DNA from 4 places in the Alistipes sp. 56_sp_Nov_56_25 genome. Region 1 is predicted to be linked to each of the others. Evidence: riboswitches for the same ligand, from Rfam matches in the RefSeq annotation. Region 1 holds a riboswitch; each other region holds the start of a gene.

Region 1 (7,421 bases):
GGTTCAAGATATGCCTTTTGCATCGTTGTCTTTGAGTTTGAAAATCATGGCGACAAGGACCGCGAACGTCACGCCCCCGCCCAGCAGGTAAGCCGCCGTACGGTTCTGCATGCCCAGCATCAGCGGCGAAACGAAGATATAGCTGGCGCAGACATACGTCATAACGAGAGCCGGAATCAGCCCCACCCACACGGCGCGCCCCCGGTGGCGGAGGTAGGCGACGATCATCCAGAGCGTCACCGCCGCGAGGGTCTGGTTCATCCACGCGAAATAGCTCCACATGGTCTGAAACGGCAGTCCGAAGATGATCAGAAGTCCCAGCGCGAAGAGCGGAATACAGATATAGATGCGTTTGCGCAGCGTGCGCTGCTCGACGCCCATGAAGTCGGCGACGATCAGCCGCGCGGAGCGGAAGGCCGTGTCGCCCGAGGTGATGGCGCAGGCCACCACGCCGAAGATCACGAAGACGGCCAGCGCCGGGCCCAGCGTCTTGTTGGCGATCACGTCGATCATCACGGCCGCCTGGCCGCCGTATTCGGCGATGGCGCCGTTCAGCCCCGCGACATCGCCCCAGAAGGCCATGGCAATGGCGGCCCAGACGAGGGCGATGATCGACTCGGAGATCATCGCGCCGTAGAAGACCGAGCGGCTCTCGCGTTCGTTGCGCATGCAGCGGGCCATCAGCGGCGACTGCGTGGCGTGGAAGCCCGAAATGGCGCCGCAGGCAATGGTCGTGAAGAGCATCGGGACGATCGGGAAGGCCTTCGCATCGGCGATGCAGTTTTCGAAAGAGGTGAATTCCGGAATGGTGTATTCGCCGCCGAAAAGCAGCACGACGAGGATGCCGACGGCCATGAACAGCAGCGCGAAGCCGAAGACCGGGTAGATGCGGCCGATGATCTTGTCGACGGGCAGCAGCGTGGCGGCGATGTAGTAGACGAGAATCACGCCCAGCACGATCAGCAGCAGCCACGAGAATCCGCCGAAAGCGATGCCTTCGAGCGACGGGACGTCGAGGCGGGCCGCGACGAGCGATGCGGGCTGCGAGAGGAACACCGCACCGACGAGGATCATCAGCCCGGCGGAAAAGAGCCGCATGACGATCTTCATGCCGCCGCCGAGGTAGACCCCGGCCGTCTCGGGAAGACTCGCGCCGTCGTGGCGCAGCGAGATGACCCCGGCGATGAAGTCATGCGCCGCACCCATGAAGATGCCGCCGAAGGTGATCCACAGAAACGCCACCGGCCCGTAGGCCGCACCGAGCACGGCGCCGAAAATCGGGCCGAGCCCCGCAATGTTGAGCAGTTGGATCAGGAAAATGCGCCACCTCGGCAGGGGCACGTAATCCACGCCGTCGTAAAGGCGGCTGCAAGGCGTCCGGGCCGCCGGGTCGATGCCGACGAGCCGTTCCAGATAGCGTCCATACGTGAAATATGCGGTCACCAGCAACGCCAGGCACACCAGAAAAGTAATCATCGTAAAACAGTTTCGGGTCAGTTTTAGCGCGAATATAGCAAGAAAAGCGAGAATTTTCGCAAAATTGTTGCGAGAAAAAAATATTTTTCAGATATTTGCAGTCCCAAAGGGAACCTCGGTGTTCCCGAAAGGCTGAATTAGCTCAGCGGTAGAGCACTTCACTCGTAATGAAGGGGTCCCGAGTTCAAATCTCGGATTCAGCTCCAGGAGGCGTGAGAGAGAAGGAACGGATTACGTCGTCCACTGCAAAAAGTCTTATGTGTCAACGACATGTAAGACTTTTTCGTTTTCAGGCGTCAGGAGAGAGCAACTGCGCGCAGGCGTCCGCCTCCCGGCCGGCGCAGCTGTTCCGTCCCCGGAAACGACCGGAAATGAACCCCGGGCGGCGGGACCTTCGGCAGGCCGCCGGCATAAAATTCGACCGGCGCGTCTTCTTTTTCATCTTTTTTCCATACCTTTGCTGCGCAACGGTTCGCCGAACGAGGCCCCCGGCCCCGGGCGATTAAAAGGGAATGCCGTGAAAATCGGCAACAGTTCCCTCTGCTGTAAGTTCCTGCCGCCGAAGCGGCACATCAGACCCCGACAATCTCTTGCCACTGGTTTTCACGCGACCGGGAAGGCGTCGGGACCGGAACGAGTCAGAAGACCTGCCGCTGCAATGGTTTTACAATCCAGGGGGAAATGGATCGTGATCGGCAGGAAAAACGGTTTCCGGCATATCCCCGAATGTAAAATCAGGCTACTGCGAAATTCCGGCCGGACGCATGCCGTGCGCACGGCACGAATGCGGATCTCCGGAACATCCGCAAAGATTGGTTGAACGATTTAAACGAAGAGGATATGAGCTGTTTTTTCAGTCATGCCGGACGGACGGCGATACCGGCGCTGCTCTCGGTAGCGCTGGCGGCCGCAGCCTGCAACAAGGACGGAGAGATTACGCTGCCGGACAGCAAACCCCGAATCACCCTCGACAGCGAGACAGGCGTCTACGCGGCCAAGATCGGCCGCGCGGTGACGATCACGCCGACCGTGGAAAACGAGGGAGAGGCCGCTTACAGCTGGACGATCGACGACGAGGTCGTTTCCACGGCGCGCGTGTTCGAATACGTGTTCAACGAGGAAGGCCGCGTCTATGTGATCCTGCGGGTCGAAAACCGGGCGGGATACGACGAGAAGGAGGCGCGCATCGACGTGAACCGGCTCGCTCCCCCCGTCATCTCGCTCATCGTGCCGCCGACGGGGCTATACGTGCTCACGGGACGGGAATACACGTTCGCACCGGAGGTGCAGAACGGCGAAAACGCCCGTTACGAATGGTATCTGGACGACTCGTCCGTACCGGTCTCCACCGAAAAGGACTACATCTTCATGCGCACCCAACCGGGAGACTGCTCCCTGCGGCTGACGGTGACCAACGAGGACGGCACGGCCGAGAAAACGGTTGCCGTGCACGTCGTGGACGTCATTCCGGTCCGCATCGCGTTCATCCCCTCCTCCTACCTGGCCGACCCGCTGGTGCGGAGCGTATCGCTCGGACGGACGCTGTTCCTGCGGCCGCAGGTGAGCGACGCCGTCGGGCCGGAATATGCATGGTACGTGAACGGCGCCTTGCAGGAGGACGCAACCCAACGCATGTTCGCCTTCACGCCGGAGAAAGAGGGCGAATACGAAGTCACCTTCCGGGTGACGGACACGGACGAAAGCCCGGCCGCACCCCTCTCGCGCCACATCACGCGCGCATCGTCGAAGCGAATCACCGAAAAAACGCTCCGGGTGACCTGCTACGAACGCGAATCGGAGCGCGTCATCACGACGACGGGACAGCCCGCGTCGAACCGGGTGCTCGAATTCCTGCCCGCGCCCGGACAGTTCGTCAACGAAACGGGCATGGCCGGATACACCGGTCAGAAGAGCTTCGAGGAGGCCCGTCTCTACGCCGAGAACCGGCTGAAAAAGGGTGAGTTCGTCTCGCTCGGCAACTTCGGCGGCTACGTGATCCTCGCCTTCGACCACAGCGTGGAGAACAAGGGCGGATACGACTTTTCGATCCCCGGCAACCAGTTCGAAGGGAGCAACGAACCGGGCGTCGTGTGGGTGATGCAGGATGTCAACGGCAACGGCAAGCCCGACGACGAATGGTACGAACTCCGGGGCAGCGAAACGGGCGGCGAATGGACCGTCCAGGAGTATGCGGTGACCTATTACAGACCCGCCGGGCCTCGCCAGGGGGTGAAATGGACCGACAATCTGGGCCGGAGCGGGCAGGTAGCCTATCTGGGACAGTTCCATGCGCAGGACTACTACTATCCCCTGTGGCTCGAAGAGGAGTCCCATACCTATTACGGCACGGGCCTGCGGCAGAACACCACGCAGACCCCAGGCGGAGACTGGTCGAACAACTCGTTCGAATGGGGGTACGTCGACAACGCGGGCAGCGACAATCTGGAATCTTCGTCCAAAACCGGCAAGACCTGGTTCAAGATCAGCAACGCCATGACGCCCGACGGACAGCCCGCCGGATTGCGCTACATTGATTTCATCAAGGTGCAGAGCGCCATCAACGGCAGCGCCGGAGGACTGGGCGAACTCTCGACCGAAGTCGCCGGAATGGTCATCGACGAGAACCTCAACCGATAACCCCATTCCCGACCGCAACGCATGAAACGATTCTTACGACAGATTCTGCCCGCGGCTTTATGCCTCTCCGCCCTCGGCGGCTGCATGAAGTGGGACTACGGCCGCACGGAGGATTTCTCGGCGACGGAACGGGGGCTGTTCATCGTCAACGAGGGCATGTTCCAGTACGGAAACGCCACGCTGTCGTATTACGACCCGGAAACGAAAACCGTCGAAAACGAAGTTTTCCACCGGGCCAACGCCTTCAAGCTGGGCGACGTGGCGCAGTCGATGACCCTGCACAACGGCGTGGGATGGATCGCGGTGAACAATTCGCATGTCGTTTTCGCCGTCGACCCCGACACCTTCCGCGAGGTGGGACGCATCACCAACCTCACCTCGCCGCGGTACATCCATTTCGTTTCGGACGAAAAGGCCTACGTCACGCAGATCTGGGACAACCGCATCTTCATCGTCAACCCCAAACGCTACGAAATCACGGGATATATCGAGTGCCCGGACATGACGGCGGAATCCGGCTCCACGGAGCAGATGGTGCAGTACGGCAAATACGTCTTCGTGAACTGCTGGTCCTACCAGAACCGTATCCTCAAAATCGACACCGAGACCGACCGGGTCGTCGGTCAGCTGACCGTCGGCATCCAGCCCGCGTCGCTGGCGATGGACCGGAACAACAAGCTGTGGACCGTCACCGACGGCGGCTACGAGGGCAGCCCCTACGGATATGAAGCCCCGTCGCTGTACCGCATCGACGCCGAAACGTTCTCCGTGGAGAAGCAGTTCCGGTTCCGGAAGGGGGACTCCCCGTCGGAGATGCAGCTCAACGGCACGCGCGACACGCTCTACTGGATCGACCGGGACGTCTGGCGCATGCCCGTCGCCGGGGAGCAGCTTCCGGTGCGCCCGTTCCTCGAATACAGGGAGACCAAATATTACGGACTGACGGTCGATCCGACCAACGGCGACGTGTACGTTGCCGACGCCATCGACTACCAGCAGCAGGGAGTCGTCTACCGCTATACGGCCAAGGGCGAGCCTGTCGACGAATTTCACGTGGGCGTCGCGCCCGGAGCGTTTTGCTGGAAATAACCGGAGAGCATGAAAACAACCGCCTTGTTTCTTTGGATGCTGCTGTTTCCGGCGCTGCTGCGGGCGCAGGGCGAGCCGGCGGCGTCCGACGCGCCGGAAACCCCGCAGAACGCCGGCGCGGGGGAGTGGCGCGGAAAAGGCGCCATCGCCATCCGGGAGGTTCCGGTCTGGGGCCGGCGTCCGATGAAAAGCATCGGCGTCGAGGAGACGAAACTCGACTCGGCGATCCTCAAGGAGAACATCGCCCTCTCGATGGCCGACGCGCTGACGTTCAACACACCGGTTTTCGTCAAGCAGTACGGCCGCGCGACCCTCTCCACGGTATCGTTCCGCGGCACGGGTCCGTCGCATACGCAGGTGACGTGGAACGGCATGCGCATCAACAACCCGATGCTGGGCATGACCGACTTTTCGATGATCCCCTCCTATTTCATCGACGACGCCTCGCTGCTCCACGGAACCTCGTCGGTCAGCGAGACGGGCGGCGGACTGGGCGGACTGGTGAAGCTCTCGACTGCGCCGGCGGCGGCCGACGGATTCGGGCTGCAATATATCCAGGGCATCGGCATGTTCCGTACTTTCGACGAATTCCTGCGCCTGACATGGGGCGACGAGCGCTGGCAGGTATCGACCCGCACCGTCTACCAGTCCTCGGCCAACGACTACAAGTACCGCAACCGCGACAAGAAGGAGAACATCTACGACGACGAGATGAACATCGTCGGGTCGTACTATCCCACCGAACGCAACAAGAGCGGCGCGTTCGACGACGTGCACGTGTTGCAGGAGGTCTACTACAACACCGGGAAAGGCGACCGCTTCGGGCTGAACGCCTGGTACATCAATTCCAACCGGGAACTGCCCCTGCTGACGACCGACTACGCCGACGACACGCAGTTCGAAAACCGCCAGCGCGAACACACCCTGCGCAGCGTCCTCTCGTGGGACCACTACCGCCGGAACTGGAAGGCGGCGGCGAAAGCCGGATACGTGCATTCGTGGACGGCCTACGACTACCGGCGCGACAAGGGCAACGGCATCCTGGAGGCCATGACCCGTTCGCGGAGCAGGATCAACACCCTCTACGGGCAGGCCGACGGGGAGTATTCCGTCGGCGGCAAATGGTTCTTCACGGCCGGACTGTCGGCACACCAGCACTTCGTCGAAAGCGCCGACAAGAACATCATCCGCCAGCAGGGCGACAAGGCCGTCGTCGGCTATGACAAGGGACGCATCGAACTCGACGGCTCCCTGTCGGCCAAGTGGCGCCCCACGGAGCGGCTGGGCTTGTCGGTCGTCGTGCGCGAAGCCATGTACGGAACCTCCTGGTCGCCGGTCATCCCTGCCTTCTTCGCCGACTGCCTGCTTTCCAGGCGCGGCAACGTCGTGGCGAAGGCCTCCGTCTCGCGCAACTACCGCTTCCCGACGCTCAACGACCTCTACTTCCTGCCGGGCGGCAACCCCGGCCTGAACAGCGAACAGGGCGTCGCTTACGAAGCCGGACTGTCGTTCGCCGTGGGAAAGGAGGGCGCGTACACGCTGTCGGGGTCGGCGTCGTGGTACGACCAGCACATCGACGACTGGATTCTGTGGCTGCCGACGGCAAAGGGATTTTTCTCGCCGGTGAACATCAAAAAGGTCCACGCCTACGGCGTGGAGATCCGGGCCGACCTGGCCGCAGCGCTCACCAGAGAACTGAAAATCAACCTGAACGGCACCTTCTCATGGGCGCCGTCGATCAACGAGGGGGAGCCGATGTCCCCGGCCGACCGGTCGGTCGGCAAACAGCTGCCCTACGAACCGGAATATTCGGCCACGGCGACCGGAAGGCTCTCCTGGCGCAGCTGGGGCCTGCTCTATCAGTTCTGCTATTACAGCGAACGCTACACCATGTCGAGCAACGACATCACGCTCACCGGACGCCTTACGCCCTATCTGATGAGCAACCTCTCGCTCGAAAAGGGTCTCTCGCTCCGGTGGGCGGACCTGACGCTCAAAGGCACGGTCAACAACCTTTTCAACGAGGAGTACCTCTCGGTGCTCTCCCGGCCCATGCCGCGCATGAACGCCGAATTCTTCATCGGCATAAAGCCCAAATGGGGGACGAAAAAGAGGTGACCCGGCGCGAAGGAGCCTTTCTCCGCGTCTTATTTCCCTTCGGGGACCAGTTGACCGGCATCGTTCACAAAGAGGGACTTACGCTGTTCAGAGGGTAGAAA
Region 2 (7,421 bases), on a different contig from region 1:
AAGACGCTGTTCGAAAAGTCGCTGGTCAACTACTCCGCCTTCCAGGACTACATCGAGAAGTTCACGGCCAACTGGGACGTGGAGCGCATCGTCTTCATGGACAACCTGATCATCGGCACGGCGATGGCTGAGCTGACTTCGTTCCCGTCGGTTCCCGTCAAGGTGACGCTCGACGAGTGGATCGAAATTTCGAAATACTACTCCACCCCGGGCAGCAGCACCTTCATCAACGGCGTGCTGGACAAGATCGTCGAGTCGCTGACCGCGGAAGGACGCATCAAAAAGGCCGGGCGCGGCCTGATCTGACCCCTGCCGGCCATGACCCGCATGCTCGCGATCCTCGCCCTGGCGGCACTCGCCGTTGGCTGCGGCACATCTCCCCGTGCGGTCGAACGCAAGGGCCGGATTATCTCGCTAACGGATTCGATTCTCACCACGGGAGGCACGGACACCGTGCGTTTCGGACGCCTCGGGTCCGGCGAAATCGCCGTGCTGCGCCTCTGGCTGGCCAACGACGCGAGCCGTCCCGTGGCCGTCGCCTCCTACCGGCGCAGCTGCGGATGCACGACGCTCGAATTTGACGCACAACCGATTGCACCGGGCGACGCACGGCAGGTGACGCTCACCTTCGATTCGCGCGGCGAACGGGGCTGGCAACTCAAGGCGCTGGACATCACGCTGGCGGGAGGGCAGCGGCCCCTGCGGCTGTTCGTGGAAGCGGACATAAAATAAATCCTTGTTTATTCGGCAATAATTTGTACCTTTGCTTCGTTCAATGGAATAAACACTTAAAACGAATACAATTATGATTAATTTTCTTCAGACGGTCCCCATAGAGCCTCAACCGGGATTCATGCAGCAGTACAGTTTCATTATTATGATCGGCCTCATGGTGCTGGTTCTCTGGTTGTTCATGTGGCGTCCCGAGGCCAAGCGCCGCAAACAGATGCAGGAGTTCCGCAACGGTCTGAAAAAAGGCGACAAAGTCATCACCGCCGGCGGCATCTACGGCGTCGTGAAGGAGATCAAGGAGACCACCCTGCTGATCGAGGTCGACGGCAATGTGACGCTGCGCATCGACAAAAACATGGTCGTAGCCGACAATTCGGACCTCCAGCGTCAGTAGAGATAACCCGCGCATAAAAAAGAGCTGCAAGGATTTGCAGCTCTTTTTTCACACACCTATCCGAACAGGTGCAAGGCCCCGACGTCGATGATCCGCTGGTTGGAACTCCCCCGGAAATCGAGCGACAGATCGCGCAGCGCCTCGACGTAGCGTCCGTCGACCAGCGTGTCGATCCACCGCAAGCACTCCCGGCGGGCCGGGTCGGCGAGACACTCTTCGAGCGTATAGCCCGTATAGCACCAGACGTTCTGCCCGGTGCGCTCCTTCACCAGCCGCAGAAAGGCCGCCATGGCTTCGGGCTGCAACAGCGGATCGCCGCCGCTGAGCGTCACCCCGTCGAGAATCGGATTCGCGGCGATTGCAGCGCAGATGGTTTCGGCACGCTCCACGGTCAGCGGCTCGCCCCGCCGGGGATCGTGGCTCTCGGGGTTGTGGCAGCCGGGACAACGGTGCGCGCACCCCGCGAAATAGATCGCATAGCGCAGCCCGTAACCGTCGGAGATGGTTTCGGGATAGATGCCGATGATTCTTAATAATTCCATTGCGTTTTCATAACATGAATACAACACCGTCGGTCTCGATTCACGGCGGAACGCCGTGTTTACAAATCTGATCCACCTCTAAACTTTAGGCGGGGACTTGCCGCACGCGACCGGAGACGGCGGCAAAAAGGGATTCTTCCGCCGGGTGAATTTTGATTTTAGGCGGGCGGACAGGGGGCCGCCAATTTCGATTATCGCAGAGCGGTTTTCGGGCTTCGTGAAGTGGGGCGAAGCAGGAGCATACGAACGTATGTAACTGTTTCGCCCCGCAAGGGAAGTGCAAAAGATGCCGGTGAGAATCGAAATTACCGGTGCTTTACCCGATCGCGCTCCTCGGCCTGCTTGGCCGAGTTCCACGATTCGAGGCTGCCTGTCAGGTAACCCGTGATGCGGCGCATGCGCAGGATGTCGTCCGAACCGCAGACGGGACATTTCGAGTAGATCACCCCGCGGTGGCCGCACTTGCGGCAGGTGTCGATCGGATGGTTGATCGAGCCGTAGCCGATCCCCTCGTCCTGCATCACCTTGACGATCTTGAGGATCGCCACGGGATTCTTCCGGGCCTCGCCGTCGAGTTCGACGTAGGTGATGTGCCCGCCGCGCGTGATGGCGTGGAACGGCGCTTCGAGGCGGATTTTCTCGACGATGGAAACCGGCTCGCGCACGTCGACGTGGAACGAGTTGACGTAGTAGTCGCGGTCGGTGACGCCCGGAATCTCCCCGTAACGCTTGCGGTCCATGCGCGTGAAGCGTCCGCTCAACCCCTCGGCCGGGGTCGCCAGCACCGAATAGTTCAGCCCGTATTTGGCCTTGTACTCCTCGACCACGCGGTTCATCACCGTCACGGCGTCGTAGAGCGTCTGCCACGCCTCCTTCGAGGTCGCATGGCCTTCGCCGTAAATCGCCACCATCGCGTTGTGTCCGCCGATGAAGCCGATGCCCAGCGTGCCGTGCTTGAGCACGTCGCCCACCTCGTCGTTGGGCTGCAACCGGCCGCCGCCCTTCCAGACATCGTTCGACATCATAAACGGGAACTGCCGCGCAAGGGCCGTGCGCTGAAAGCAGTAACGTTCGTAGAGCTGCTCGGCCATCATCGTGGCGGTCTTGCGCACCGATTCGAGGAAAATTTCGCGCGCCTCCTTGCGGATCGCGTGTTTGTTGCCGTCGGGAATCATGTCCCCGGCCTCGCGCATCGCCTCGATGGCCAGCCGCGGCAGGTTCATCGACGTGAAGGAGAGGTTGCCGCGCCCCCACGACGACTTTTCGCCGTGCAGATTCTCGAAGACGCGCGTACGGCACCCCATCGTCGCCACCTCGTAGCGGAAGCGGTCGGGGTCGTCGATGCGCCACTTCTCGTGGCGGTTGAACGGTGCGTCGAGAAACATGAAGTTGGGGAACAGCGCCACCGACGTGGTGCGGCACGCCTCGATCAGCAGGTCGAAGTTCGGAGTTTTGAACTTGATCTCCCCGGCCAGCGCCTTGTCGAAGTCCTTCACCGCTGCGGCATAGTCCTCTTCGGACCACGAAACACCCTCCTTGACCTTGAAAATCTGGATCGGGAAGACCGGCACTTCGCCGTGCCCCAGCCCCTCGATCGTGGCGGAAAGCAGTTCGCGGATGACCATGCGGCCCTCGGGCGAAAAGTCCGTGCCGTAGTTCACCGAGCTGAACACCACCTGGTTGCCGCCGCGCGAGTGCATCGTATTGAGGTTGTGGATGAATCCCTCCATCGCCTGATGGGTCTCGCGGCGCGTCGTGTCGTATGCCTGCCGCCAGATGCGTCGGATGTCCTCGTCGGCGACCTCCACGCCCGACTGGCGCAGGGCGGCGAACAGACGCCCCACCGCCGTCTCGCAGGGTTCGATCGTCGGCACGTGTTCGGCGACCAGGGCCTTCAGCTCGGCGCGCTCCAGCGTCACGCCGCCCCGCACGCCGCACAGGAACAGCGTCATGTCGGTTAGGTGACGGCGGAAGGTTTTCAGCACGCCCGGGGCCATGAAATGGTCGAACGCCGGGATCGACTGCCCGCCGTGCTGCTCGTTCTGGTTGGTCTGGAAGACGATCGTGGCCAGCGTGGCGTAGCTCTGGATCGACTGCGGCGTGCGCACCGAGCCGTTCTTCGTCGAGAATCCCCGTTCGTAGATGTCACCCAGATCGTACTGAATGCACGTCGTGGTCTTCGTGGGATAGTAGTCCAGGTCGTGAATGTGAATGTCCCCGTCGCGGTGGGCGCGGCCGTGGCGCACGCCCACCAGATATTTCAGGGCGTAGTCCTTGGTGATCTCCGAGGCGAAGGTCATCATCTGCCCCGCGGGCGTGTGCGACGACATGTTGGCGTTCGAAAGGTTGATGTCGTTCTTCTCGACGGTCACGATGCCGTCCATGACGCTCTTGATCGACGAGCGGCGGTCGCGTTCGACGTTGCGCCACTCGCGGTAGATGATATAACGTTTGGCGATCGAGGGGTTGCGTTTCATCAGCCGCTCCTCGACCATGTCCTGAATCTCCTCGACCGAAATCTCGGCCTTCGTAATTGCCGCCGCCACGTCGGATGCGATCTGCTCGACGGCCTGCCCCTCGTCCGTTATGCCGCCCGCGCGAAAGGCCTTCGTGATGGCGCGGACGATTTTATCCAGAGAAAAAGGCTCGGTTTTACCATCACGTTTGATGATGGAAATCTGCGTGTAATCCATTGTAATATGAGTATATACGTTTCACAACAGGCCCCGTTTCCCCGCAGGGCCGACATTGCATGCGCAAAGGCAGGTCTTCTGACTCGCACCGACCCGCAGGCGGCCTTCCCGTCCCCCGCGGGACAGTGGCTCGACGATTCGCCTGCGGCATTGAAGTGCATACAGCAGCGGGAACTGTCCGGGATTCGCACCCGATTCCCTCTTATCCTCCGCCCCGGCGGGACGAAGGATACCTTTGCGGGTCACAAAAGTCTCCATTATTCCCCGACTTTCAAAATTCCGGAGCAGGAAGTTTTCAACATTTTGTGAAAGGCTCCGAATTTCGTATCTTCGCCCCCGCAAACCGGAAAATCGTAACTCCATGACACAGAAAATAACACACGTCTGCCAGGGAACCTGCTCCCGGCAAATCGACGTCGAACTCGAAAACGGCGTCGTCCGAAGCGTCTCCTTCACGGGCGGCTGCCACGGCAACCAGCAGGGAATCGCGGCGCTCGTGCGCGGGATGACGGCCGCGGAAGCCGTCGCCCGGCTCGAAGGCATCGACTGCCGGGGCCGCGGCACGTCGTGTCCCGATCAGCTGGCAAAAGCGCTGAAAAAGGCGTTATAAAACGCCCCGGCCCGGCCGGGTACGGATTTTGCACTCCGAAAAGCGTTCCAAAATGCAAGACTATGTATTTTCTATGGTATCTGCTGATCGGACTGGCCGCCGGATGGATCGCCAACCTGATCGTCAAGGGAGGAGGTTCGGGACTCTTCGTCAACCTGATCGTCGGGCTTATCGGCGGCGTATTGGGCGGCTGGCTCTTTTCGCTCTTCGGATGGGTTCCCGTCGGCACGCTGGGCAGTCTGGCGACGGCCGTCATCGGCTCGGTCATCCTGCTGTGGATCGCCGCGCTCATCTCACACCGCAAGATCCGCTAAACAAACGTATGCACGAAAAAGGCGGTCGCATGACCGCCTTTTCGTGTTGAGCTGCCGGGATTCGAACCCAGAACGACAGAACCAAAATCTGCTGTGTTACCATTACACCACAGCTCAAACATTCGCTCGAAAGCGACTGCAAAGATAAACAAAAAATCGCAAAAACCAACCCCCGGATGCAAAATTGGCAGGGACAAAACCGGACCTCTGCCGGATTTTTCGTATCTTTGCTTCAGTTACCCTGTAAATAAACGCAAACGATATGATTCCGACAATGATTCTGCTCTTCGTGGTGGGCTATCTGTTCATCGCGCTGGAGCACAAAACCAGGATCGACAAATCGGCCGTCGCCCTGCTGATGGCCGGAGCGATCTGGACCGTGTTCAGCCTCCTGGGCAACGACCCGCACATTCAGCACGAGCTGGTGGACCAGCTGGGCGACACGTGCGAAATCCTGGTCTTCCTGATCGGGGCCATGACCATCGTGGACCTGATCGACAGCTACGGCGGCTTCAACGTCATCACCGACCACATCACCACGCGCAACAAGCGCAAACTAATGTGGCTGCTGGCGATCATCACCTTCTTCATGTCGGCCGCACTGGACAACATGACCACCACGATCATCATGGTCATGCTGCTGCGGCGGTTGATCGCCAACAAGAAGGAACGGTGGATTTTCGCCAGCGTGATCGTCATCGCCGCGAACAGCGGCGGCGCCTGGTCGCCCATCGGCGACGTGACGACCATCATGCTGTGGATGCGCGGCAACGTCACGGCCGCCAACCTGATCGCCAACCTCTTCCTGCCGTGCCTCGTGTCGGTCGTGATCCCTGCGGCCATCGCCAGCCGCTACGTCGCCGACCGCCCCGCCGCCGCGGTCAGCGCCAAGGCCCTCGCATCGGGATGCCCCGAATGCATCGGTCCGCGCCTGCGGCTATTCATCCTTATCGTGGGCGTCGTAAGTCTGCTGTTCGTGCCGGTGTTCAAGAGCCTCACCGGACTGCCGCCCTACATGGGCATGATGGTGTCGCTGGGATTCATGTGGATTCTGACCGAAATCATCTACGACCGCAAACGCAGCATCCGCAACATGGAGGAGTCGATCCAGCCGCGCGTATCCAAAGTCCTCAAGCACATCGACATGCCGACGATTCTCTTTTTCCTCGGCATCCTGATGGCCGTGGGCGCGTTGCAGACCGGCGGCGTGCTGACCGACATGGCCGACTGGCTGGACAAGAATGTCCACGAAGTGTTCACCATCGCGGGCGCCATCGGCATCCTCTCGTCGGTGGTCGACAACGTGCCGCTGGTGGCGGCCTGCATGGGCATGTACCCGGTGGCCGACGTCGCAACGGCTGCGGCGAGCGCCGATCCGGCTTTCGCACAGAGTTTCGTGGCGGACGGGCTGTTCTGGCACCTGCTGACCTACTGCGCCGGCGTGGGCGGCAGTCTGCTGATCATCGGCTCGGCGGCCGGCGTCGTGGCGATGGGACTCGAAAAGATCAATTTCGGCTGGTACCTCAAACGCATCTCGCTGCTGGCCCTGTCCGGCTATCTGGCGGGCATCGCGGTGATCTGGCTCGAACACGTCCTGATCGGGCTTTGACCGAAAAGTTCCGGATGCGTCGTGCGCCCAGAATATTGCCGATCACGGGTTTGCCCCATAACAGTATAATCAGAGGTTGGATAAAATATTTTTATCCAACCTCTGATTTACAGCCAAATTATCAGCAGTTTGTAAGTCAGGAACTCCAATATCAATTTAGTAAGAGTACCCTTGCGGAATCAATGCCAGATGTACCCCGGAAGATGTGGATAGACCATTTTTCAACACCCGACATTCGATATCGTGAAGTACGGGTTCATCGGTATCCGACGCAAAATCAACGGTAAATGTGAAGCCCTCACCCGTGTACGGAGGCAGGGTGCTGCTCCATACATAAGTGACAGAAGAATCGTAATTTTCAATAGAACACGTTGCTTGCCCTTCTCCACGGGCCAAATACGCTATATTCCATTTATCATACCCCAAACCCATCATCGAAAGATCGCCGGGTTCCACCTCCGACAATGAAGTCCCGATGTTTGGAGCGGTGGGAGCGGGCCCCGAAACCGCTGATACAGCTGCATAGG
Region 3 (7,421 bases), on a different contig from region 1:
CGGCTGCGCTCCGTGGAGCAGAAGACCACGCTCCGGGCCGAGAACCGCACCTATCTGGGCCGCTGGACCGTCCGCGAGGGCGTCGAGGTGAATTATTCCGACTACACGAACCGCACGCTGCAACGGCTCTATACCGACAGGACGCAGTTGTCGGACTACCGGACCCGGCTGGGAATCGTCGGCTGGGGGCTGTTCGCCGGGGCCGAATACGCCTCGGCCGACAAGCGGTTCACCGCCTCGGCGGGCCTGCGCGCCGACGGGTGCGACTACTCGGGACGTATGGCGCGGGTGTGGCGCCAGCTGTCGCCCCGGGCTTCGGTCTCCTATGCGGTAGGTCCCGGCTGGTCGGTGAGCGGCAGCGCGGGACTTTACTGCCAGCTGCCGCCCTACACGGCGTTGGGATTCAAGGTGGACGACGCGCTGGTCAACCGATCGCTCGATTACATGCGCGTCGGGGTCTTCAGCGCGGGTGTCGACTGGCGGCTGCGCGACCGGCTGATCGTCTCGGTCGAGGGATTTTACAAACGCTACGGCGATGTGCCGCTGTCGGTGGCGGACGGGATTCCGCTCTCGTGCAAGGGCAACGATTACGGCGTGGTGGGCAACGAGAAGCTGGTCTCCTCGGCGCAGGGGCGCGCCTACGGCGTCGAGGCGATGGCCCGCTGGCAGATTCCGGGGCGAGTGAACGTCGTGGGATCGGTGACCGTGTTCCGCTCGGAGTACCGCAACGACCGGCAGGCCCCGTGGATCGCCTCGGCGTGGGACAACCGTTTCGTGGTCAACGTCAGCGGAACCTACGACCTGCCGCGCCACTGGAGCTTCGGTGCGAAGCTGAGCGCCGTGGGCGGTGCGCCCTACACGCCCTACGACGTGGAGCGTTCGTCGCTCGTCGAGGCGTGGGATGCGCAGGGACGGCCCTACTACGACTATTCGAAATACAACGCCGGGCGGCTCGACGCCTTCGCACAGCTGGACGTGCGCATCGACAAGGTGTTTTACTTCCGCCGCTGCATGCTGGGTCTCTACATCGACCTGCAAAACGTTGCGGGCGGTCGTTTGCGCCAGCCCGACGTGCTGATGTCCACGGGGGAGATCGAGAACCCCTCGGCTCCGGCTTCGGAACGGCGTTACCGCATGAAATACCTCGAACAGGTGAGCGGCACGCTGCTCCCGACGCTGGGCCTGACGGTCGAGTTTTAAGCCTCCGGCGTCCGCCGGGCGTTCCGTTTGTCCATTGCGAAACTGATGATGAAGGGGATCGCGAGGAAGACCGCCGTGCCGGTCACCACCAGCCACGTGTACGTCGCCGGACTGCCCACGGGCAGTTGCGAAGGCGGGAAGAAGGTGACGATGAACGAGAACAGCACGGCGAGGAACCCTACGCCTCCGATCAGCCACATGCCCGTGTTTCCGCCCGGCACGCGGTAGCTGCGGATGAGCTTGGGTTGCGTGTAGCGCAGGCGGATTCCCGCGGCGTACATCATCATGTACATGATCAGATACAGTCCCACGGTCAGGGCGCTCAACAGGAAGAACGCCACGCTGACGTCGTCCATCACGATGTAAAGCGACGAGAGGAGCGTCACGATGCAGCCCTGGATAATCAGTATGTTGAGCTGCACGCCGTTCTTGTTGGTCTTCTGGAGGAAGCAGGGCAGAGCGCCGTCCCTGGCCGTCCACAGCAGGCCGCGGCTGGGGCCCGAAATCCACGACATCACGCCCGCCAGCGCACCGAAGGCCACGAGCAGTCCCATGACGTTCGAGAGCCATCCCACGTGTTAACGTTCGAAAGCGATCTGGAAGGTGGTGAACAGCCCCGACTGGAGGTTGATCTGGTCGTAGGGGGTGATGATGGCCACGGCCAGCGCGCCCAGCGTGAACAGTCCGAACGAGATCAGCGCCGCGAGGAACATCGCCCGTGGGAACTGCGTCTGGGGTTTGGCCAGTTCCGGAGCGTGCACGGCGTGCACCTCCACGCCGGCGAACAGCAGCAGGATGCCCGCCAGGAACGCGATGTCGCTCATGCCCGTGATGTGGGGGAAGAGACGCGGGTGGACGTGCTGCGCGGCGTCGACGTTGACGATCTGCGAGACGCCGGCCGGAATCTCCTTCAGGGCGATTTCGTTGCCGCCGGCCATCCAGATGACCGCCATCACGATCACGACGACGCCCGGGAGCACCGTGCCGATCAGAAATCCCTTCGAGGTGATGCCCGAGATGGCCGACGTGCCGCGCAGGGTCACCAGCGTCGCGCACCAGTACATCGCAATCGAGAACAACCCGACGTACAGCCCGTTCTGCGCCAGAGCCGGAACGCCGATCATGTAGGCGATCGACGCGGCGGCGAATCCCAGTACGGTGGGATACCAGACGACGTTCTGAATCCATTGCAGGAAGATCGCCGAGAAACCCAGGTGGCGGTTGAAAGCCTCCTTGACCCAGGTGTAGACGCCGCCGCCGCGGTCGGCGAAGGCGCTGCCCAGTTCGGCGCCCACGAGGGCCGCAGGAATCAGGAAGAGGAACGTCGCGAAGAAAATGTAGAAGAACATCGTCAGTTCCTCCTGGGCCATCATCGGGAGCCCGCGCAGGCTGATGACGGCTGCAGCGGTCATCAGCGCCAGCTGCGTCGTGGTGATATTTTTACGTTTTGCCATGGTGGGTAGGTTGGATTTTGCTGTTTTCCCTCGTCGTCCGCCGCACAGTTTTCGTGCCGGAGCGCATTGCCGCCCCGTGAAATCGGCGGCCGGAGCGTTGCAAAGAACCGATCGGAACACCGGGCGGCTTTTTCGTACCCTGCGCACGCAGAAACGGCGCGCCCGGCATGCGGATGCAAAAACAGCAGGGAATCTCGCGATTGCCTGCTGTCCCCGGAGGTCGCCCTCCTAAAACTACTAACCCAAACTTAAATAAATGAAGAAACCTCACTGCGGTTGCTGTGCCGCAGCTGACCGGAATAAGTACAAAGCGCGTGCCGAACCTGCAATCGCCGTCCGCCGGGGACCGTTTGGCCGATTATCGGGTCTTGTTGTGGAATTTTCACCGGAATAATTTTGGTTTTATTTCTTTTTATTGTTTTATTTGTGGCATATGCCTGATGATAGTGTCTTTAAAGGAAAATTCACGGCGTTGTAACGTGGAAGGAGAAAAAGACATTTTGCGGCGGGTGAGTGGCGGGGACAGCGATGCCTTGCGGCCGATCTTCCCGAAACACGGTTCGCGTGTGGGAGGTCTTCGCCGTTGCGGGAGCCGATGCTACGCCCCGTGAATGGCTGCACGAAACGGCCGTCGCCTGCCGGGTGATCTACGACTGGCAGCGGGCCGACGGGACCTACGGCAAGCAGTTCGTGACGGACACCTACCTGCTGCCCGAATGCCAGCTGATCCTGGCGTCGTATCGTCTGGCCGCCGTGCTCAACGACCTGTTCGGTTAGTGATGCCCTCCGGGGATAAAAAAACAGCAGGGAATCTCACGATTGCCTGCTGCCCCCAGGAGGTTGCCCTCCTAAAACTACTAACCCAAACTTAAATAAATGAAGAAACCTCACTGCGGTTGCTGTGCCGCAGCTGACTGAAATAAGTACAAGGCGCGTGCCAAAGTCGCGCCGCCGTCTGCCGGAAAAGGGACGCATCGTGGTCGGAACGGTCCGCTGCGCAGAGCGGCGGGGCGCGTTTCGCGGAAATATTCCGCCGGATCGCTTGCTTCCTGCCGATAAAAGTGTACCTTTGCCGTGCAATGGTTTCCCCGTGGAGGGGAATTAAAAGGGAATGCCGTGTGAATCGGCAACAGTTCCCGCTGCTGTGAGTCCCGCCCGCAAGGGCTTTTTCGTTGCGGCATTCTTGAGCCACTGGTCCTCCGGGACCGGGAAGGCGCCGCCTCGGGGGACAAGTCAGAAGACCTGCCTTGCGCGATAGGGTGTTTGCTCCTGCGGAGAAAGGGAGCGCCTGAAGTCGTCGCCGGCGGTTTTTCCGTGCGTCCTTATTTGCTTCGGCCCTCTTTTTCCTGTTGCTGCGAACCTCTTCGGACAGACTTTTTTACGGTTGGATGAGGAAGTCGTCGCCATGCTTTGCCGGGTCGTCATGCCTGTTTTTGCCTGCGCGGTATTCTCCGTGAAGTCTGTCCCTTACGGACGGAACAGATGGAACCATTAACTAAAAAACAAGGTATGATGAAAAAATTATTTGTGATCTGCTCCTGGGCGCTGCTTCTCGGCGGCTGCAAGAGCGAATCCGGGGCTTCGGACCCGGATGGAGACAAACCCGTTCCCCCCCCCTCGGCCGAACTGTTGCAAAAGATCGAAGACCTGAATGCGGGCCTGGTCTCGCTGAAGACGCTGGCCGGAGCCGTGTCGCAGTCGGAAGTGCGGTCGCTGGCCGAGACGGAGGACGGCGTGCGCCTTACGTTCTGCGACGGGACCGAAGTGACGGTAGCCTGCAATGCGGCGGCGGAAGCGCCGCTGATCGGCATTGCGGTCGACGGGGATGCGTATTACTGGACACTCGCCGCGGAAAAGGATATTCCCTGGCTGAAAGATGCCGCCGGAGCGAAAATGCCTGTTTCGGGGCCTGTCCCCGTCGTGGGGCGCGATGATAAAGGTTTCTGGACCGTGACGACGGACGCCGCCGTGACGCCGTGGCAGATCGGGGACGGCTCCGGAAATCCGGTCGAAGCCACGGGCGACGAGCAGGTGGAGTTGTTCCGGTCGGTAAAGGCCGGAAACGGCCGGGTGGAAATCGCGCTGACGGACGGCGGGACTCTTTCGGCGGCGCAGGTCAACGACTTGAGCGTTGCGGGGACGGCCAACTGCTATGTGGTTTCGGCGCCCGGAACGTATGTTTTCAATGCCCGGGTACGCGGAAACGGAGCCGGCGAAGGGGTCGGATTCGAGCCGGCGATCGAGATGGCGGACGGCATGACGGCCGACTGGCTGTGGACCGACTCCGAAGGACTCGTTTCGGGAGTCGCCCTCGACACGACCTCCGGCGATATTTTCCTCACGGTCGGCGAAGGCAGGGGCAACGCGCTGGTCGCCCTGATGCAGGACGGAAAGGTCGTCTGGAGCTGGCATGTCTGGGTGACCGACGCTCCGCAGACGATGACCTACGGGAACGGGACGGTCTTCATGGACCGCAACCTGGGCGCCGCAGGTACGACCGCAGGCGGTACGGACGCTTACGGCATGTATTACCAGTGGGGGCGCAAGGACCCGTTCTACGGGGGCGAGAAAACGGAAACTTCGGCCAATGCGTTCCTCGAAGCAAAGAACGGCACGGTGGTGAATCCCGCTTATCCGGCGCTGGACTGGGCTTTCAGCAAGAGTGCGACGACGACCGACGGGGCTGCCGCCAATCCTATGACGTTCTACAACGATAAGGTCGGAACCGGCTATAACTGGCTTGCGTCGCCGAACGCGACATTGTGGGGTGAGGCCAAAACGCTCAACGACCCCTGCCCGCCGGGGTACAGGGTTCCTGGAACCGGTGCATGGGAGGATCTGATTTCGGGACGTCAGTACATCGACGGCGTTTCGGTATGGGACGGAACGAACTACGGTATGACCTATACCCACGGGGAACAGACGGCCTGGTATCCGGCGCAGGGCTATCGCAATTACAGTTCGGGCGCCATCGTGGGGCTGCGCAGCTCGACCGGCGGTTTGGGCGCTTACTGGTCGGCGGAAACCTCTTCGGTCAAATCCTATTACCTCTTCTTCCGCAGCAAACTGTCGAGCAGCGGTTCGATCAATAATGAACTGGACATGAACCGGTCTTACGGCTATACGGTGCGTTGCTGCAAGGAGTGACGGTCCGTCGGGACGAATAAAGGCAGGACGCTTTCGGGTCCTGCCTTTGTTTTCGATGTCGGTTCCGGCCTACCGGAACACGCCCGTGTAGGTCGAGGGCGAGAGGGCGCGCAGCTCCTCCTTGACTGATTCGGCGACGTCGAGCGTTTCGATGAATGCCGCGATCGACTCGCGGGTGATGTGGGCGTTGGTCCGCGTCAGGGCCTTCAACGCCTCGTAGGGCTTCGGGAAACCCTCGCGGCGCAGGATGGTCTGGATGCCCTCGGCCACCACGGCCCAGTTGTTCTCCAGGTCGCGCGCCAGCGCCTCGGGGTTGAGGATCACCTTGTTCAGCCCCTTGAGCAGCGATTGCAGGGCGATCACCGCGTGGGCCATCGGCACGCCGATGTTGCGCAGCACGGTCGAGTCGGTCAGGTCGCGCTGAAGACGCGATACGGGCAGCTTCGACGAAAGGTGCTCGAAAACGGCGTTGGCAATGCCGAAGTTGCCCTCGGCGTTTTCGAAGTCGATGGGGTTGACCTTGTGGGGCATGGCGCTCGATCCGACCTCACCGGCCTTGATCTGCTGTTTGAAGTACTCCATCGAAATATAGGTCCACATGTCGCGCGAGAGGTCGATGAGAATGGTGTCGATGCGCTTCATGTTGTCGAAGATCGCCGCCAGGTTGTCGTAGTGCTCGATCTGCGTGGTGTACTGCGAACGGCACAGCCCCAGCGTCTCGTTCACGAATCGGTTGGCAAAAGCCACCCAGTCGATTTCGGGGTAGGCTGCGCGGTGGGCGTTGAAGTTGCCCGTGGCGCCGCCGAACTTGGCCGGAACGGCGATGTCGTGGAGCATGAACAACTGCTTTTCGAGCCGCTCGACGAATACCGAAAACTCTTTGCCCAGCGAGGTCGGCGAGGCGGGCTGCCCGTGCGTGCGCGCCAGCATCGGAACCTCGCGCCACTGCTCGGCGAACGACGCCAAAGCGTCGCGGACCTCCTCGACGACGGGGTAGTAGACGCCTGTCATCGCCTCCCGGAGCGAGAGCGGAATGGCCGTGTTGTTGATGTCCTGCGACGTGAGGCCGAAATGCACGAACTCCTTATAGGCCTCCAGCCCGAGGGTGTCCATTTTCTCCTTGATGATGTACTCGATGGCCTTTACGTCGTGGTTGGTCACCGACTCGATCTCCTTCACGCGCCGGGCGTCGGCGTCCGAGAAATCGAGGTAGAGCGCGCGCAGGGCGGCGAATTTCGAGCGGTCGATGCCGGTCAGCTGCGGCAGCGGCAGTTCGCACAAGGCGATGAAGTATTCCACTTCGACGCGGATGCGGTAGCGGATGAGGGCCTGCTCCGAAAAATAATCGGCTAATTTCTCCGTTTTATTACGGTAACGCCCGTCGACGGGCGAGATGGCGGTGAGGGGAGTTAACATATGGGATTGTGATTTGTTTTTCGTTTCCAAACGCCAAATTTACGACATTTAATTGAAATACGCATAATTTTCCATACCTTTGTGGAGATGTAAACCGAAATCGGAATGAATTTCATACTGGCAATCATCGACTCCCTGGCGGGCTTCGTGCAGCGCAATCCGCTGACGACGCTCCTTATCGTCATACTGGCGCTCGGCGCCCCC
Region 4 (7,421 bases), on a different contig from region 1:
GTGATGAGCACCTGGTATGTGTTTATGAAATAGAGGCTTATGGCATTGCCTATGAATGTGAAGGCAAGGATGCACTTTCCGACGAAGCGTCCGAGAAAGAGCACGAGGTAATAGACGAGAAAATTGAGCGCGAACATCAGCACGCCCAGCCCTCCGGTGATCAATACGCCGTTGAAGCCCCCTTCGATGTTGCCGAGCACCAGCCGGAAGAACGGCCAGTGGAACGCCACGAGCGTAAACAGGCTGAGTACCGAAGATATGCGGGTGAGGTCGGTCTTTTCGTTCAGAAATTTTACCATTTGATAACTGTTTTATAAAATGTAAGGATCACTCCCGCGCACAGGACAAGAAGCGTAAAGTTGAAAAGAATCGTCAACGGGATGTTTACCGTATGCGCCGGAGCCATATAGGGAGTTTGTGCCACGGAAGCGTCGTATCGTGCGAACGGATTGGTGTAGATCACCTCTCCGTCGGGAAAGTAGGCCGTAATACGTGCGTAGGGGTCATTGTCCCTCATGGTATAGCTGGCCGCGGACGAGTTCCGGGCCAGCGACAGAGTGGTGTGATCCTGCCCTGTCACCTTGATACTGTCCGCCTGGCGCGACAAGGCGATGTAGATCGTTTCGCCGTCGAGTCCGATCTTCTCGACCGACGGCAGATTCCTGTTTCTGGCGTATTTCACCTCCCAGTCCCCATGTCCGTAGTCGGGAATGCGCATCGCATAATAGCACCCTCCGAGAAGCGTTTCCTTTATGTCTTCATACCTCGCCGACGGACAATGCAGGAAATTGCACCTCACGGCAATGCGGCTGGATTTGTCGGGGTAATGTAGGTCGTCGTTGGCCAGCCCGAAACTGTAATGCCCGGCGCTGAGGGCCCAGTCCCAGTACTCGTTTTCGGTGCTCTTTCCGCTGTCGAGTTCCATGATCCTGTAACCGCCGAGTTTTTGCATGTGGCTTTTCGACGTGCCCGTCGTTCTCAAGGGGTGATTCATCTGGATGAAATCGGACTCCTTTCCGAGCAGGTCTAACTGGAATTGTTTTTGGGAAGCGAAAAGCGGGATCAAATGATCGAAGCGGTTGACTTCGTCGCAACCGAATACCAGCTTATGGTATTTGAATAGGTTGATACCGTGTTCGTAGACATTGACCTGCAACAGGGAATCGTACGGATGTAGGGTCAATTCATTGTGATTCGAGAATGTTACGATGTCATATCCGAATTTCCGGTAGGCTTCATCGGTTTCGGCCGGCCAATATTCGCACTCGTTCAGGATGCCCTTTACGCGCGTATGCGTATGAAAATTGGCTCGTTTCCAGCATATGTCGGATTCCCCCCCCCAGTATGGGTTAAAAATGTCGGGGCCGCTGAAGGGTTTAGCCTCACTGAAATCATATACGGGGCTTACGCTTGTCACAAAGATTGCCAGCAAGGCGATCAGTATGAGCGAGACGATGGTTTTGCCCAATGCGACCGATATTTTTCGCAGCATGTAAATCAAAGTTCGTTCATTTGGATGCAATGCGTTTCCCATAAATTAATGGCTGAAGATAATTGCTGCAAAGTTAACAAAAATGCGGCAAGAGCAAAAGGGAAAATAGATGTGTAGAAACGACTGAATTCGGATTTGGTACATTAAAGTAATATTGGGGATGTTTTTGCGGGTGGAAGCGCAAGCCGGAATGGGATCCTTTCCGGCGCTTTCTGGCTGCGGTTGGTGAAAATAATCCGCGATTTCGGGCGGTTTCTCGGAAAGAAGCGTTATCTTTGCCGCAGGTTTGGTACTCTCCTTCCCGGGCGTGGAAGAAGAGTGAAAAGGGAATCGGGTGCAAATCCCGGACAGTCCCGCTGCTGTGAAACTCCGTGAAGGCTCCGAACATCTCGCCACTGGCCCGCAAGGACCGGGAAGGCTTCGGAACAGGAGCAAGTCAGAAGACCTGCCAGGCCGATTCGACGTCAGGAAGCCCCGGGGGATGGGTATTTGACATCGGGTTATGTAATGCTTATTGTTTTATGTCGGACTTTGCCGCCGGGTGCTGCGCCTTTCGGCAGGCGGGATTTTTCCCGGACGGAAGCCGACCGGATGAGGATTGGATATGGAATTAATCGAACGATTGTTATTTGGCTCCGAGTCGCTTTGGGGCGGAGGTGTGGCCCACTCGGTGCTGATTCTGGCGCTGGTCGTGGCGTTGGGTGTCATGCTGGGCAAACTCAAGGTCGCCGGCGTGTCGCTGGGCGTGACGGGCATTCTGTTCGTCGGCATCGGCTTCAGCTATTTCGGCATGAACGTCGACGAACACCTGATGCACTTTCTCAAGGAGTTCGGACTGATTCTTTTCGTCTATTCGATCGGCCTGCAGGTCGGGCCCGGATTTTTCTCTTCGTTCCGCAAGGGCGGCGTCACGCTCAACAAACTGGCGGTGCTGGTGGTGGCGCTGGGTGTCGCCACGACGGTGGCGCTCTATTACATCACGGGCTTGTCCATGACGACGATGGTCGGCGTGATGTCGGGCGCCGTGACCAACACGCCCGGACTGGGCGCCGCACAGCAGGCTTTCAGCGACATGCACGCCGGAGCCGATGCCCCGGACATCGCCACGGGTTACGCCGTGGCCTACCCGCTGGGCGTCGTGGGAGCCATCCTCACGCTGATCGGGCTTCGCTACCTGCTGCGCATCGACGTGAAACGCGAAGAGGCCGCCGCCGGGCAGGATTCGGACGCGCAGAAAGACCTGACGACCCGGCGTCTTTCCGTCGAGATCGTCAATGCCGCCGTCAACGGCAAGACCGTCGCCGAGATCCGGGACCTTGCGCTGCGGGATTTCGTCATTTCGCGCATCAGCCGCGGCGGCGGAAGCCCCGAACTGGCTGACGCTTCGACGGCGCTTCATTGCGGCGACCGCATCCTGCTGATCGCCGCGCCCCGGGATGTCGAGGCGCTGGTGGCCCTGCTCGGGCGGGAGGTCGACGCCGAGCCGATGGTCCATGACAAGGCGATGATTTCGCGGCGCATCCTGATCACCAAGCCCGAGCTGAACGGCAAGACCCTCTCCGAACTGCGGGTCCGTTCCACGTGCGGCGTCACGATCACGCGCATCAACCGTTCGGGCATCGACCTGGTGGCCTCCGGAAACCTGCAATTGCAGATCGGCGACCGGGTGACGGTCGTGGGGCCCGAATTGTCGGTGGCCCATGCCGAGCGGCTTTTCGGCAACTCGCTCAAGCGGCTCAACCACCCCAACCTGATCCCCATTTTCACCGGCATCGCGCTGGGCGTTCTGCTGGGCAGCATTTCGTTCTGGATTCCGGGCATCCCGCAGCCCGTGAAACTGGGTCTTGCCGGAGGTCCGCTGATCGTGGCCATCCTGATCGGCCGCTACGGGCCGCACTACAAACTGGTCACCTATACGACGATGTCGGCCAACCTTATGCTGCGCGAGGTGGGCATCTCGCTCTTCCTGGCGGGCGTGGGACTGGGCGCGGGCGAGGAGTTCGTGCCGACGCTCGCGGCGGGCGGATATGTCTGGATCGCCTACGGGGCCGTGATCACCGTCGTGCCGCTCCTGCTGGCGGGCATTTTCGGACGCTTCTACTACAAACTCAACTATTATACGCTGATCGGCGTTCTTTCGGGGGCCTCGACCAACCCGCCTGCGCTGGCCTATTCGGCCGAACAGACCTCGTCCGACGCTCCGTCGGTCGGTTACGCGACGGTCTACCCGCTGTCGATGTTTCTGCGGGTGCTGGCGGCACAGCTTTTGATACTGATATTCGGTTAAACCGGAAAAGGAGCGGCAAGGAAACGGACACGTTGCCGCCATAACGGGTCGGACGCGATCAGCAAGCCGGCCGCGCCTTTTTCCAAAGACGAACGCTTATGAACATCGTGCTGTATGGAGTTCCGGCGAAGACCGCCGGCCGGATCGCAGGCCAGTACGGCCTGAAGGAGATCAACTCACCCGACAAGTTCGACGCCTCGGGAACGATGGTGCTCGTTCCGCCGATAAGCACTCCGCGCTACCTGCTGGCGTTCTACAACGCCATGCTGCGCCACGAGGACGATGTCGATGCGGTCATCATCTGCGGCATCGAGTCCTGCGAGGCCGCCTCGACGGTGCAGTACTGCACGCCTCCGGGAAAATTCTTCTCCCTGAACGGCGGGTTGGACGAGGAGGAGCTTCTCTCCGAACTGCGCCTGATCCTCGACTCCCTGTTTGCCGAGGGCAACCAGCTCAACGTCTGACCGCGCGTCAGGCTCCTTGCCGGTGCCGACGGTCGTCAGCAGCGCGACGATCTCGTATGCGCCCGACCGGACGGCCGCAGCGGCGCGTGCGCCGAATCCTTGCCGCCGCTCCGGTTGAAAACCGCCCTTATCCGTTCCATACGACCGATTCCGCGTCGTGGAAAAATCCGCATACGAGCGTCAGGTACTCGGGCATGCGGCCTCCGCTGCCCCACTTCATCTCGATTCCGAACAGTTCGGAGGCCGTGCGTGCCACGTCGAATCCGCAGGCTTCGAGCGACGGCCGCACCAGTTCCGGATGGCGGCAGGGCCTGCCTTCGGGGCGCGTGCAACTCCCCTCGGGACAGTGAATGCACGTTCCGACGTAGGCGAACGAGCGTCCGCCGTATTGCCGTTCCATCTCCAGCAGCCGACGTTCGAGCCGCTGCCGTTCGGGCAGGATCAGGCGTCCCGCTTCGGAGACCGGGAGTCCCGGCTCCTCGGGCGTGATTCTGGTCGCGACGAGCAGCGCCGTGCCGTAACGCGTGACGTACTCCTCCATATCGAACCCGAACGGCGGGCATCCCCAGCTGCGGCCGTAGTTGCCGCACTCCCGGCAATAGCCGCCCACCCGTTCGGCGTCGCGGAAGCGGGCGACGTATGCTGCGGCGGGCAGTTCCGCCGTGAAATCCCGGGCGGTGTATCGAAACGAATGATCCATGCGGCAAAGTTATGAAAAAAACCGCCGTTCCGGGCGGTTTTCGCACCATTTGCCGTGGGAGCCGGCCGTAAGTCGTTGCATGGCAGACAACGCTAAACTAATCTCTGAATTTCCGGCTCCCACCGGCAAAACGGCGTCGCGTCACGGCTTGCGCCGGAACAGCTTCGTGATGTCCTCCATCGTCCCGTCCGGTCCGACCCGGTAGAGCCGCTGGTTGGTCGTCGGCGCCGTCAGCGGACCCAGCGCCTCGACCCATCCGCCCAGTTTGACGTAGTCGAATGCCGCGGCCTCGAAACCCTCCGGCAGCTCCTCCCGGCCCGAATACCATGCCGTGCGCAGCTCCGGGCAGGTTTTCCGTACGGTCCCTGCCAGCCGGGCGATCTTGTGCGGCCCGGCGTCGCCGCCCATGAATGCGACGCAGGTCACCGAACGTCCGTAACGGGCCAGCAGCCCCAGCAGTTCCGCCTCGTCGAGCACGCGCCCTTCGTCCGCCTGCAAGTGCGGGCTGTGGCATCCCGGGCAGCGGTTGGGACAGCCCGTGATGTTGAGCGCCAGGGTCGTTTCGCCGGGAATCTCGGCGAACACCACGTCGAAATTGTGATACCGCACCATCCTACTCCGCCTTGGCGTAATAGCGCCGCGCGGCCTCCTGCTGGCGAGCCGCCGAGAAGTTCGAAACGCGCTTCATGTAGCCGATCACGCGCGTCAGGTAGTCCACGTCGTCCGAGTGGCATGCGGGGCACTCCTTCAGGTAGCGTTTGTCGATGTGCCCGCACTTGTTGCACATCGTGTTGGGGATGTTGAACGTGAAGTAGTTGCATCCTTCGGCGGCCGCCACGCGCAGCAGGTGGCGGTACTGCTCCTTCGAGAGGTGCTCCTCGAGGTTCATGTGCAGGGCCGAGCCGCCCGTGAGATGCTCGATGTAGCGGCGTCCGTGGAGGCGGAACTTGTCGATGACGTTCAGCGACTCGTCCTCCACGACGTAGAAATAGGAGTTGTAGCAGTCGCGCGGCACGGCATATCCGTCCTCGCGGTCCCACTTGGCGTGCTTCACGCCGACGTTTTCCGCCGGGATCATCTCACAGTTGAACATCACCTCCTTCGAGCGGTATTTCCGGTTGTAACGCTCGATCAGCCCCAATACCCCCTGCACGAAAGCGGCGTAGTCGTCGTTGTCGTCGATGCGGATGCCCAGGAATTCCGCAGCCTCGACCAGCCCGTTGACGCCGACGGTGAGATACTGCCGTGCGAGGTTGATGTACCCCGCGTCGAAGAGCGGCAGCATGCCCTTGGCCTTCAGTTCCTTGAGGTTCTCGTTGTAGGCTATCTGCACCTTGTGCACCAGGTCCACTATCTCCTCCAGATGGGCGAGGTAGTGCATGCCGTTCTTCACGGCGTACTGGATGCAGCGGTTCAGGTTGATCGTCAGCACGCTCTTCGAACCCGTCGAGACGCCTCCGGCGCCCAGCGTGTAGCTGAACCCGTTGTCCCGGATCTCGTTCCGCAGGCGGCAGCACGACGACAGCGAGTCGGCGTTGTCGCTGATGTAGGTGAAGAACGAGTGCCCCGCGGCGTACATTTCGGCCGTGAAGTCGCCCCACTCGCGGTCCATCACGTCGCCGTCGCGGGTCAGCAGCGCCATCGTCTCGACGGGGAAGGTCAGCACGGTTTTCGTGCGTTCGCGGTTGAACCACGTCATAAACCGTTTCTGCAACCACGACAGCGACTCCCAGTGGGGTTTCGAGCCGTCCGGGAAGACGAATTCCCCGAAAAGCGACTCGAAATAGTAGCGGTCGTAGTAGGCGACGTTCCAGAACACGGCCTGGAAATTCCGCGCCCCGGTGGGCTGGTTGATCGAGTAGACGATCTGCTCGAAGCAGTCGGTGATCATCTTGTCGATCGTGCGCCGTTTCTTCGAGAGGTCGACCACTTCGTCGGCGCGCGTGTAGTAATCCTCGCCGTACTCCTGTTCGATGAAATAATTCATGTACATCAGGAATTCGGGCGTCGCGCAGGCTCCCGAGAGCATCGACGAGACGATGAAGACCATGTTGACGAACCCGCCGCAGAACGACTTGAGGTTGGTCGGGCGCGTCGAGTTGCCGCCCACCGACAGCGTGCCGCCCAGCAGCCACGGGTACATCGTGATCGAGGCGCAGTAGTTGGCCATCGACGTTTCGTCGTTCTTGTAGATGAAGTGGCCGTTGAGCAGACGCAGGTATTTGTCCGACAGCTCCTTGCCGTACATCTCCTTGATGCGGTCGGTCAGCAGACGGCGGTTCAGGCGGATGAAGTTCCGCTTCGGGAGTTCGCCGATCAGCGTGGCGATGTTCTTGTTCTCGACGTTGGCGTTGGCGTCGTATTTCGACCCCGTCGCGGGGTTCTTCGCGTCGCAGTAGTTGATCAGAAATTCGAGTTTCTCGCGGTCTTCGCGGTCCTCGGAGTGCTTCTGGCGGTAGAGCATGTAGCTCTTGGCCA

The links. A riboswitch is a leader RNA that binds a small molecule or an ion and turns the genes downstream of it on or off. The one in region 1 is predicted to bind cobalamin.
Region 2: another riboswitch for cobalamin. It lies ahead of BHV64_RS02435 (anaerobic ribonucleoside triphosphate reductase); the one in region 1 lies ahead of BHV64_RS06895 (PKD-like domain-containing protein).
Region 3: another riboswitch for cobalamin. It lies ahead of BHV64_RS07830 (PL29 family lyase N-terminal domain-containing protein); the one in region 1 lies ahead of BHV64_RS06895 (PKD-like domain-containing protein).
Region 4: another riboswitch for cobalamin. It lies ahead of BHV64_RS09815 (putative transporter); the one in region 1 lies ahead of BHV64_RS06895 (PKD-like domain-containing protein).

What each region holds. Positions count from the first base shown of each region.
Region 1 covers NZ_MNQF01000021.1:2,534-9,954, reverse strand. The annotation lists gene BHV64_RS06910 (tetratricopeptide repeat protein) at 1-23, opposite strand, end outside; gene BHV64_RS06905 (carbon starvation CstA family protein) at 4-1,476, opposite strand; tRNA gene BHV64_RS06900 (tRNA-Thr) at 1,608-1,682, shown strand; cobalamin riboswitch at 1,928-2,145, shown strand; gene BHV64_RS06895 (PKD-like domain-containing protein) at 2,317-4,113, shown strand; gene BHV64_RS06890 (glutaminyl-peptide cyclotransferase) at 4,135-5,202, shown strand; gene BHV64_RS06885 (TonB-dependent receptor) at 5,212-7,320, shown strand; gene BHV64_RS06880 (sensor histidine kinase) at 7,350-7,421, opposite strand, start outside.
Region 2 covers NZ_MNQF01000003.1:148,821-156,241, reverse strand. The annotation lists gene BHV64_RS02455 (transcription antitermination protein NusB) at 1-306, shown strand, start outside; gene BHV64_RS02450 (DUF1573 domain-containing protein) at 319-732, shown strand; gene yajC (preprotein translocase subunit YajC) at 806-1,126, shown strand; gene nrdG (anaerobic ribonucleoside-triphosphate reductase activating protein) at 1,183-1,668, opposite strand; gene BHV64_RS02435 (anaerobic ribonucleoside triphosphate reductase) at 1,974-4,361, opposite strand; cobalamin riboswitch at 4,413-4,613, opposite strand; gene BHV64_RS02430 (TIGR03905 family TSCPD domain-containing protein) at 4,723-4,971, shown strand; gene BHV64_RS02425 (GlsB/YeaQ/YmgE family stress response membrane protein) at 5,034-5,285, shown strand; tRNA gene BHV64_RS02420 (tRNA-Gln) at 5,332-5,402, opposite strand; gene nhaD (sodium:proton antiporter NhaD) at 5,548-6,894, shown strand; gene BHV64_RS02410 (S8 family peptidase) at 7,051-7,421, opposite strand, start outside.
Region 3 covers NZ_MNQF01000027.1:11,265-18,685, forward strand. The annotation lists gene BHV64_RS07815 (TonB-dependent receptor) at 1-1,200, shown strand, start outside; partial or broken gene BHV64_RS07820 (amino acid permease) at 1,197-2,654, opposite strand; gene BHV64_RS07825 (hypothetical protein) at 3,219-3,431, shown strand; cobalamin riboswitch at 3,717-3,918, shown strand; gene BHV64_RS07830 (PL29 family lyase N-terminal domain-containing protein) at 4,167-5,801, shown strand; gene purB (adenylosuccinate lyase) at 5,871-7,217, opposite strand; gene BHV64_RS07840 (DUF4834 family protein) at 7,323-7,421, shown strand, end outside.
Region 4 covers NZ_MNQF01000061.1:136,272-143,692, reverse strand. The annotation lists gene eptA (phosphoethanolamine--lipid A transferase EptA) at 1-299, opposite strand, end outside; gene BHV64_RS09820 (hypothetical protein) at 293-1,183, opposite strand; cobalamin riboswitch at 1,763-1,959, shown strand; gene BHV64_RS09815 (putative transporter) at 2,097-3,779, shown strand; gene BHV64_RS09810 (hypothetical protein) at 3,878-4,243, shown strand; gene BHV64_RS09805 (DUF2284 domain-containing protein) at 4,371-4,943, opposite strand; gene BHV64_RS09800 (4Fe-4S cluster-binding domain-containing protein) at 5,085-5,555, opposite strand; gene nrdD (anaerobic ribonucleoside-triphosphate reductase) at 5,557-7,421, opposite strand, start outside.